3 regions of the Rahnella sp. CG8 genome follow, and region 3 is predicted to be linked to each of the others. Evidence: predicted binding sites of a transcription regulator. Region 3 holds the regulator's gene; each other region holds the start of a gene.

Region 1 (3,283 bases), on a different contig from region 3:
TGACATATTGTGTTCCACAGGAAGGGTGGGCATATCCGGTCAACTGCGAGCCGGACTGGCTATCACGAACTTTCTGCGCAACTTATCAGGTACGTTATCAAGGAAGCTCTGGGCGCCCTTGTCAGTGACGATGACATCCACATCCTCAATTCGGGTGGTGACCGAAAGGCTCGATTTCGTGAACTTTGAGTAATCAGCCACCACAATCACGCGGCTTGACACCTCCATCATTGCTTTCTCAACGCTGGCATTAACGGGGGTTGACGTACAAATCAGCCCACGCTCCAGATCCACAGAAGCGGCATTCAGAAAAAGCTTGTCCACGTTGAACTGGCGTATAAAGCTTTCTGCCAATGGTCCCCGGAATGACCTGTTCGCGTCGGTGTATTCGCCTCCGACGCTATAAAAATTATGCCGCTCCCCCCGGGTCAGCTCATTAATGATGTCCAGACCATTAGAGATGACCGTCAGGCTATTCCGACCTGACAGCAGTTTGGCAATTTCGAGCGTTGTCGTCCCCGCATCCAGGAGCACGGCATCACCGTCAACTATCATCCCGGCAGCCACTGATGCAATCGCTGCTTTCTGTGGCAGCCTGGACACCGCGCGAGTCGCATGCGTCAAATCCTGTGCAACCTGATTGATGCTCACTGCACCACCATGTGTCCTGCGTAGCAGGCCAGCCTGTTCCAGCTCATCCAGATCCCGCCTGATGGTCGCAACAGAAACTTTCAAGCGACGGGTCAGTGTGGTGATATTCAGAAACAGTTCTTCCTGAAGTAACTCAACAATCTTCATCTGACGGTCTTTTGCAGTGTTTATCACAGTGTGTTCTCGCAATTAATATGATTTATTACGATCATACGAGCGAAATGCACACCCCGTCAATCGAAGCCAGCACGATACGCTTGATATGGCTAAACAGTAAGCGATTAATGGTGTGTCACGAGCATATGATCGAAATGCGTCATTGGCAATACATGCAAGCGTGAAAAAATTGTGATGCATTGCACAGTTATGTAAGGATTTTTTATGAGGAGGTTTAATTTCGTACTCACAATATTTTTTACTATGAAATTTATGATGAACGATATCGATCATGTGAGCGTTGTCACTGAACCGTCATAAGTTTGTTGTGTACTGTCTCATAAAGTGATGCCATGTTACTTCGTGAACAAGATGTGCGTCATTTCGCTCGTGACTCTCATAACTCTTTACACAGGAAAACTCTATGTCCATGTTTACTTTTCGTTGTGGCTTGGTGAGTGCGATTGTGGGACTGGCGCTCAGCGGCAATGCATTGGCTGTGACAGAAATTACTTTTTGGCACTCAATGGAAAGCCAGGTAGGTCAGGAAACTAACGCTCTGGTCACCCGCTTTAACCAGACTCATCCCGATTACAAAGTTGTTGCATCTTATAAAGGAGGATATGAGCAGAGTCTGGCCAATGGCATCGCGGCAATTCGTAACGGCAAGTCGCCTGACATTCTGCAGGTATATGAAATCGGAACGACCACCATGATGGCGTCACGTGCCATCGTCCCGGTCCATCAGATATTTAAGGACGCAGGCATTCCGCTGGATGAAAAAGAGTTCGTGGCACCGGTAGCTGGCTACTACAGCGACTCAAAAGGCCAGCTGATTTCGATGCCCTTCAATAGCTCGACGCATGTCATCTTCTATAACAAAGATGCCTTCCGTAAAGCTGGACTCAATCCGGACCAGCCGCCTAAAACCTGGCAGGAGCTGGAAAAGGATGCCGAAGCGCTACGCAAATCGGGCATGAGCTGCGGTTACGGCACCAGTCGCCTGGGTATTCACCAAATTGTCAACTTCAGCGCCTGGCATGCGCTGCCGATCGCCACCAAAAATAACGGCTTAGATGGCTTCGATGCTGAGCTGAATTTCAACAATCCGACAGTCATCAGCCATATTCAGATGCTGGAAGACATGTATAAGAAAGGTGACCTGACGTATCTGGGGCGCCAGGACGAGGCGGCTACTAAGTTCTATAGCGGCGAATGCGGGATCGCTACCGGTTCATCAGGTGCGCAATCAGCAATCCAACGCTATGCCAAGTTCGACTGGGGTGTGGGCATGATGCCATACGACGAAACCGTACCGAATGCACCACAGAACGCCATGATTGGCGGCGCGAGCCTGTGGGTCATTAAAGGTAAAGATGCCGATACCTACAAGGGCGTGGCGGAATTCATGCAGTTCCTAGACCAGCCAGAAAATCAGGCGGAGTGGCATCAAAAATCGGGTTATCTGCCGGTAACGTTAGCGGCCTATGAACTGACTAAAAAAGAAGGTTTTTATAACACCCATCCCGGCATGGAAATTGCCATGCGCCAACTGATGAACAAACCCCCACTGCCTTACACCCGGGGTTATCGTCTGGGCAACATGACGCAGATCCTTACTGTGATTGATGAAGAGCTTGAAGACGTCTTTGCAGGTAACCAGACGCCGAAGGCTGCACTGGATAATTCTGTAAAACGCGGTAACGAATTGCTGCGCCGCTTCGAGCAGCAAGTGAAGTAATCGTTCTTTGTACAGGACCAGATACGTTCTGGTCCTTATTCATTTTTAAACGGAGTTAGCTATGTCTTCATCTCGACCGGTATTTCGCACCAGCCTGCTACCGTATCTGCTGGTGCTGCCGCAACTGCTTATCACCGCCATATTCTTTCTCTGGCCTGCCGGAGAGGCGCTGTTGTATTCACTGCAACGTGTTGACCCTTTTGGCATTTCCAGCACTTTCGTCGGGCTGGATAATTTCATCCGCCTTTTCGGGGATGCGCACTATCTCGAATCGTTCTGGATCACGATCAAATTCAGCGGACTGGTTACGGTCTTTGGTATGGTGTTGGCACTGCTGCTGGCGGCGTTGGTCGATTACGTGGTGCGCCTGCGCAAGCTGTATCAGACCCTGTTTATCTTGCCTTACGCGGTGGCACCCGCTGTTGCCGCTGTGCTCTGGATGTTCCTGTTCAGTCCCGGCCTTGGCCTGTTTAGCTACCTACTCAACAACATGGGGTATAGCTGGAACTACGCGCAAAACAGCGGACAGGCGATGTTCCTGATTGTGCTGGCGTCAGTCTGGCAGCAACTCAGCTACAACTTTCTGTTTTTCTTCGCCGCGCTGCAATCCATTCCACAATCACTAGTGGAAGCCGCCGCAATTGATGGTGCCGGGCCGGTGCGCCGTTTTTTCAATCTGTCGCTGCCGCTGATCACGCCGGTGAGTTTCTTCCTGTTGGTGGGCAACCTGATTTA
Region 2 (3,283 bases), on a different contig from region 3:
GCGGCTAAGAAACACGTGAAACACGCTAAAAAAGCGGCTCCTGTTGCTCAGAAAGCGCAGGCGGCTAAGAAGCACGTGAAACACGCTAAGAAAGCGGCTCCTGTTGCTCAGAAGGCGCAGGCGGCTAAAAAGCACGTGAAACATGCTAAGAAAGCTGCTCCGGCTAAAGCAACTCCGGCAGCATAAGAAGTCACTAGGAAGTCTTTGTGAACGAATCTGTTCACTCTTATCAAGACTGAAAAATTTAACACCCGGTTCGCCGGGTGTTTTTTTCTCCGTTTTCTGCCCTGAGGTACTGACAGATGATGCTGCGCCGCTACCTGTTCGAAATCACTTTTTCATCAATGATCCTCTGCGGTCTGATTACCCTGTCCTTTTACTTCTGACGTTTTGATCCCCCCTTTATTCCCTCTGCAGACATTTTTTAACGCCCTGATGCCATAAAACAAAAAACCGCCTTTCGGCGGTTGGTATTTTGTCTGTTTCAGAAAGACTTATCAGTAAAGCAAACGGGCACGAATGGTTCCCGGAATCGCCTTCATCAGTTGCAGCGCGGTAGTCAGCGTCGCAGTATCCGTTTCCGCATCAATCACCACATAACCGATTTCTGGGCTGGTTTGCAGGTACTGCGCAGCAATGTTGATACCCTGTTCCGCAAAAATCTGGTTGATGCTGGTCAGCACACCCGGACGATTTTCGTGGATATGCAGCAAACGGCTGGCTTTCTCGGTATGCGCTGGCAGAGACGCTTCCGGGAAGTTGACCGCTGACAGTGTAGAACCGTTGTCAGAATATTTCGCCAGTTTGCCTGCCACTTCGAGGCCGATACCTTCCTGCGCTTCCATCGTTGAACCGCCGATATGCGGCGTCAGCAGCACGTTGTCAAATTCACACAGCGGAGAATTGAACGGGTCACTGTTAGTCGCCGGTTCTTCCGGGAAGACGTCGATAGCCGCACCGGAAAGATGTTTGTTACGCAGCGCATTGCACAGAGCAGGAATGTCGATCACGGTACCGCGTGAGGCGTTGATTAACAACGCGCCAGGCTTCATCTGCGCCAGTTGCAACTCGGAGATCATGTCTTTGGTTCCGGCTGTTTCCGGCACATGCAGCGTGACCACGTCGCTGGTATTGAGCAATTCTTCCAGTGTGGCAATCGGCTGCGCGTTGCCCAAAGGCAGTTTGCTTTCGATGTCATAATAGAAGACGCGCATCCCCAGGCTTTCCGCCAGGATCCCCAGCTGCGTACCAATGTGGCCGTAACCGATAATGCCCAGACGCTTGCCGCGCGCTTCGAACGAGCCGACGGCTAATTTGTTCCAGATACCACGGTGCGCCTTGGCGTTAGCTTCAGGAATGCCGCGCATCATCAGCAACATCTCGCCCAGCACCATTTCGGCAACCGAACGGGTGTTGGAGAAGGGTGCGTTAAAGACCGGAATACCGCGACGGGTCGCAGCTTTCAGATCTACCTGATTGGTGCCGATACAGAAACACCCAACAGCCACCAGTTTTTCTGCTGCCTGGAACACTTCTTCAGTCAGCTGAGTACGCGATCGGAGTCCAACAAAGTGCGCATCACGGATCGATTCTTTCAGCGATTGCGTGTCTAAAGCACCTTTGTGAAATTCAATATTGGTGTAACCCGCGGCACGGAGTGTATCAACCGCACTTTGGTGGACGCCTTCCACTAACAAAAATTTAATCTTGTCTTTCTCAAGTGATACTTTTGCCATTTCCCGACCCTATATTTTTCTGGCTGAATTCGAACTGCAAGATGACTGCTCACAGTCAACATAACAAAAAATCCGCCATCATCAATACAAACGATTGCCTGCCCCCCAGCAGAAGGCTCAGCACGCCTGCCGGTTTTTAGCATTTCATGCTGGTTCAATTTTACTGTGCCAGACGTTCAGGAGGAGAAATACAGAAATGTGACATAAGTCACCAAATTAAAGCCTTTGAAGAAAAGATGATTCAGTCAGAAAATTATCATCTTCATAACATTGCGTTATGACAGCGCAATGACGAGGCTTAGGCTGGCTGCCTTGCCCTAAAGCAGCCAGATCTTCTGCTTATATTCTGATTACTTCAGTTTGACGGTTTTGACACCTTCAGAAGTCCCGACCAGCGCCACGTCAGCACCCCGGTTGGCGAACAGGCCGACAGTCACAACACCGGCAATACTGTTGATCTTATTTTCCATCGCGACGGCATCAAGAATGTTCAGGTTATGCACATCAAGGATCACATTGCCATTGTCTGTCAGCACATTCTGGCGGTATTCCGGCAGGCCGCCGAGTTTAACCAGTTCACGCGCAACATAAGAGCGCGCCATTGGGATCACTTCCACCGGCAGCGGGAATTTACCCAGCACATCAACCTGCTTGGAAGCATCCACGATACAGATGAATTTTTTGGCAATCGCGGCAATGATTTTTTCGCGGGTCAGCGCAGCGCCCCCCCCTTTGATCATCTGCATCGAGCCGTTGATTTCATCCGCGCCATCGACATACACATCCAGCGAATCCACTTCATTGCTGTCGAAAACATGAATACCCAGACTCTTCAGTTTTGCGGTAGAAGCATCGGAGCTTGAAACCGCACCTTCAATCTGGCCTTTGATGGAACCCAGTGCATCAATGAAATGTGCGGCGGTGGATCCGGTACCGACACCGACAATGGTGCCCGGCGTGACGTAATCCAGTGCGGCCCAGCCGACTGCTTTTTTCAATTCTTCCTGCGTCATAATGGCTTCTCTGTCTGATAACACGTAAGTGGCGTGAATAGTTCGGTGGAACGAAGAGTGCCGGTGATTATAAAGCATGTCCCGGCAATTTGGATAAACAACACCGCAGCCAGATCACACTTATTAAGTGCAATTGTGCTGCAAACACAAAGATTTTCCTCACCACAAATCCTGACAATCTGTGGCATAGTGTTCGGATAAAATTAAATCTAAGGGACAGAACTCCGATGAAACGCCCGGACTATAGAACGCTGCAGGCACTGGACGCGGTGATCCGTGAGCGCGGTTTTGAGCGCGCAGCGCAGAAGCTTTGCATCACACAATCGGCCGTCTCTCAGCGCATTAAGCAACTGGAAAATTTGTTCGGCCAGCCGCTGCTGGTTCGTACCGTCCCACCCCGGCCGACTGAACAGGGACAGAAATTACTGGCCTTGTTACATCAGGTGGAATTACTGGAAGAAGAGTGGCTTGGCAGTGACAGCAACAATGAAAGCAATGATACACCTCTGCTGCTTTCACTGGCGGTCAACGCCG
Region 3 (3,283 bases):
TGGTGATGGCTGAGCGCATGTTTGACGATTGCCAGTCCCAGTCCGCTGCCGCCGGTCTGACGTGAACGGGCTTTATCGACGCGGTAGAAACGTTCGGTCAGGCGCGGCAGGTGCTGCGGCGCAATGCCCGGTCCGTTGTCGCTGATCTGGAACTGTGCGCCATGCGGCGTTTGTTGCCAGCTGACTTCAATCCGTGTCCCCGCTGGCGTGTGGTTAACCGCGTTATACACCAGGTTCGACACCGCGCTGCGCAGTTGATCTTCATTACCAAAGACCTTCAGCTTGTCGTTTACGCGAAACACCACTTCATGCCTGCCGTTGCTTAACGTTTGCACTTCACGTTCGAGCATGCCGAGCATCACCGGAATATCGACTTTCTCGTGCAAATCAATATTCGCTGAGGCTTCGATTTTCGACAGCGTCAGCAGCTGCTTCACCAGCCCGTCCATCCGCCGCGTCTGTTCCTGCATGGTATCCAGCGCTTTAGTGCGGAAAGGCTCTTCCAGCTTGGCGTCTTCCATCATTTCCAGATACCCCTGCAATACCGTCAATGGGGTTCTCAGTTCATGACTGACGTTAGCGAAGAAGTTACGCCGTGCGCCTTCAAGCTGACGCATCTGGGTCACGTCGCGTGCCACCATCAGCAGTTGTCCTTCGGAATAAGGCATGACGCGAAACTCGACATAATGCTCATTATTGAGTTGTAAATTCAGCGCCCGGCTGAAATCGCGGGTCTGGATCCACAGCCGGAATTCCGGATAACGCAGCAGGTTGAAGATATGTTGCCCGTTATCTTCCGGCCAGCGGAAACCGAGCAAATCCTGCGCCAGTCCGTTACACCAGAAAATATTGCCATCTTCAGTCGTCAGCACCACGGCATCCGGCAGCGATTCGGCACCGCTGCGAAAACGTTTGATGAGCTGACCTAATTCCCGACGGCGACGCCGGTTGCGTATCTGCATCTGGTTCAGCCCGTAAAACAGCGGCTCCCAGCTCCAGCGCCCATTCGGTGGCGTAATGCTGCGGTCGAGCCACAGCCAGTGAGAGAGTTTAAGCTGGTTGTAATAATTCCAGCCCAGTGCCGCCATCAGCGACACCAGGAGGAGCCAGCCGAAATGGCCGACGAAGATACCGAGAATTAACGCTGGCAGGCAAAAGAGAAACAATTCACCCGCCAGTCGTTTCCATGACAAACGTTCTAGCACACAGATTCTCCGCTGTGAGGGCTCAATAACGCGTTGAAAAACGGTATCCGGTACCACGAACAGTCTGGATCATTCTGTCATGTCCACTGGTTTCCAGCGCCTTACGTAAACGACGAATATGCACGTCAACCGTGCGATCTTCCACATAAACGTTAGTGCCCCAGACGTTATTGAGCAACTGTTCGCGGCTGTATACACGTTCGGAATGGGTCATAAAGAAGTGTAATAACTTAAATTCGGTCGGCCCCATATCGAGCGCCTGCTCGTTGGCCATCACCCGGTGAGACGACGGATCCAGGCTTAAACCCTGCATGTCGATCACTTCTTCCACCGCCATTGGCGAGATGCGACGCATCACGGCTTTAATGCGGGCAACCAGTTCTTTCGGAGAAAACGGTTTAGTGATGTAATCATCGGCACCCACTTCAAGGCCGCGCACCCGATCTTCTTCTTCACCGCGTGCGGTCAGCATCATCACCGGAATTTCGCGGGTCAGTGCCTCACGTTTAAGATGCTTAATAAACTGAATACCGGAACCGCCAGGTAACATCCAGTCAAGCAGGATCAGTTCAGGGTAAGGTTCAACAAGCTGCCCAATCGCTGAATCAAAATCCTCAGCTTCTACGGCCTGATAGCCATTTTGTTCCAGTACAAAACACACCATTTCACGGATTGGAGCTTCGTCTTCAACCACCAATATACGTCTAGCCATCGTAGGTCCTGCCAATAGGTTAGCGATCTTTTATTTGATTGCGGGCGCCATTATGCGTCAGTTTTGTGACAGATTTATGAATGAAAAGAATGGTTCATTACAGTCAACTATGACAGATAATTTTCGGCCATCTTGCTGAAATTGGTCTGATTTATCGGGGACAGCTTCCCCTGCCGACGTTTATACTTTACCCCATTGTCGTCATCCAGGGTTCATACGGGAGTCTCATGCGCCTGATCCACACGTCAGACTGGCACCTAGGCCAGTACTTTTTCACTAAAAGCCGTGCAGCCGAACATCAGGCATTTTTGCGCTGGCTGACCGGTCAGGTGCAACAACATCAGGTCGACGCCGTGATTGTCGCGGGCGATATTTTCGACACGGGTTCCCCACCCAGTTATGCCCGCGAATTGTATAACCGCTTCGTGGTGGAATTACAGCAAACCGGCTGCCAGCTGGTGGTGCTGGCTGGTAACCACGATTCTGTCGCCACGCTCAATGAATCGCGCGAGCTCCTTTCCTGCCTGAATACGCGGGTGATTGCCACCGTCGGTGAAAACCTTTCTGAACAGATTTTAGTGCTCAGTCAGCGTGACGGGAAACCCGGCGCGATACTGTGCGCTATCCCGTTTTTACGCCCGCGTGATCTGCTCGCCAGCCAGGCGGGACAGTCCGGCAGCGACAAGCAACTGGCATTGCAGGAAGCCATCGCCGCGCATTATGACGCGCTCTGGCAGGCTGCGCAGGCCAGACGTGACGAACTGGGCATGCCGCTGCCTATTATTGCGACCGGCCATCTGACGACTGTCGGTGTCAGTACCTCTGATTCCGTGCGCGACATCTATATAGGTACGCTCGATGCGTTTCCGGCGCAGGCCTTTCCGCCGGTCGATTATGTGGCACTGGGTCATATTCACCGTGCACAATGCGTCGCCAAAACCGAACATATCCGTTACAGCGGCTCGCCGATTGCCCTGAGTTTTGACGAACTGAGCAAAGCTAAAAGTGTGTACTTACTTGATTTTGATGGTGCGACGCTCAACGCCATCGACACACTGGAAATCCCGGTTTTCCAGCCGATGCAGATAATCAAAGGCTCGCTGGTGGAGATTGAACACCAACTGGCACAGTTCGAAGGCGGTGATCCGGCCAAACCGGTGTGGCTCGATATTGAAGTCTCCACCCAGGATTATCTCAGCGACATCCAGCGACGCATTCAGGCGCTGACGGAAGATCTGCCGGTAGAAGTCGTGCTGTTACGCCGCAGCAAAGAACAGCGCATCAACAGTATTGAGCAGCAGGAAAAAGAAACCCTCAGCGAACTGAGCGTCAGCGACGTGTTTGAACGACGACTGGCGCTGGAACC

The links. Region 3 encodes PhoB, which activates phosphate uptake and scavenging genes when phosphate is short. Its sites were predicted from a motif close to CTGTCATAAAACTGNCNNAT; they were not measured.
Region 1: a site for PhoB is predicted at 1,109-1,128, ahead of ugpB (sn-glycerol-3-phosphate ABC transporter substrate-binding protein UgpB). Genes of this name have one in related genera too.
Region 2: a site for PhoB is predicted at 1,979-1,998, ahead of serA (phosphoglycerate dehydrogenase). Genes of this name have one in related genera too.

The regions. Positions count from the first base shown of each region.
Region 1 covers NZ_JABAED010000013.1:76,790-80,072, forward strand. Annotated here, with positions in the region: gene HGO41_RS13990 (DeoR/GlpR family DNA-binding transcription regulator) at 40-798, opposite strand; gene ugpB (sn-glycerol-3-phosphate ABC transporter substrate-binding protein UgpB) at 1,232-2,548, shown strand; gene ugpA (sn-glycerol-3-phosphate ABC transporter permease UgpA) at 2,610-3,283, shown strand, end outside.
Region 2 covers NZ_JABAED010000017.1:54,190-57,472, forward strand. Annotated here, with positions in the region: gene asr (acid resistance repetitive basic protein Asr) at 1-186, shown strand, start outside; gene ydgU (small membrane protein YdgU) at 306-386, shown strand; gene serA (phosphoglycerate dehydrogenase) at 498-1,736, opposite strand; gene rpiA (ribose-5-phosphate isomerase RpiA) at 2,087-2,749, opposite strand; gene HGO41_RS16480 (LysR family transcriptional regulator ArgP) at 2,977-3,283, shown strand, end outside.
Region 3 covers NZ_JABAED010000004.1:54,670-57,952, reverse strand. Annotated here, with positions in the region: gene phoR (phosphate regulon sensor histidine kinase PhoR) at 1-1,205, opposite strand, end outside; gene phoB (phosphate response regulator transcription factor PhoB) at 1,228-1,917, opposite strand; gene sbcD (exonuclease subunit SbcD) at 2,145-3,283, shown strand, end outside.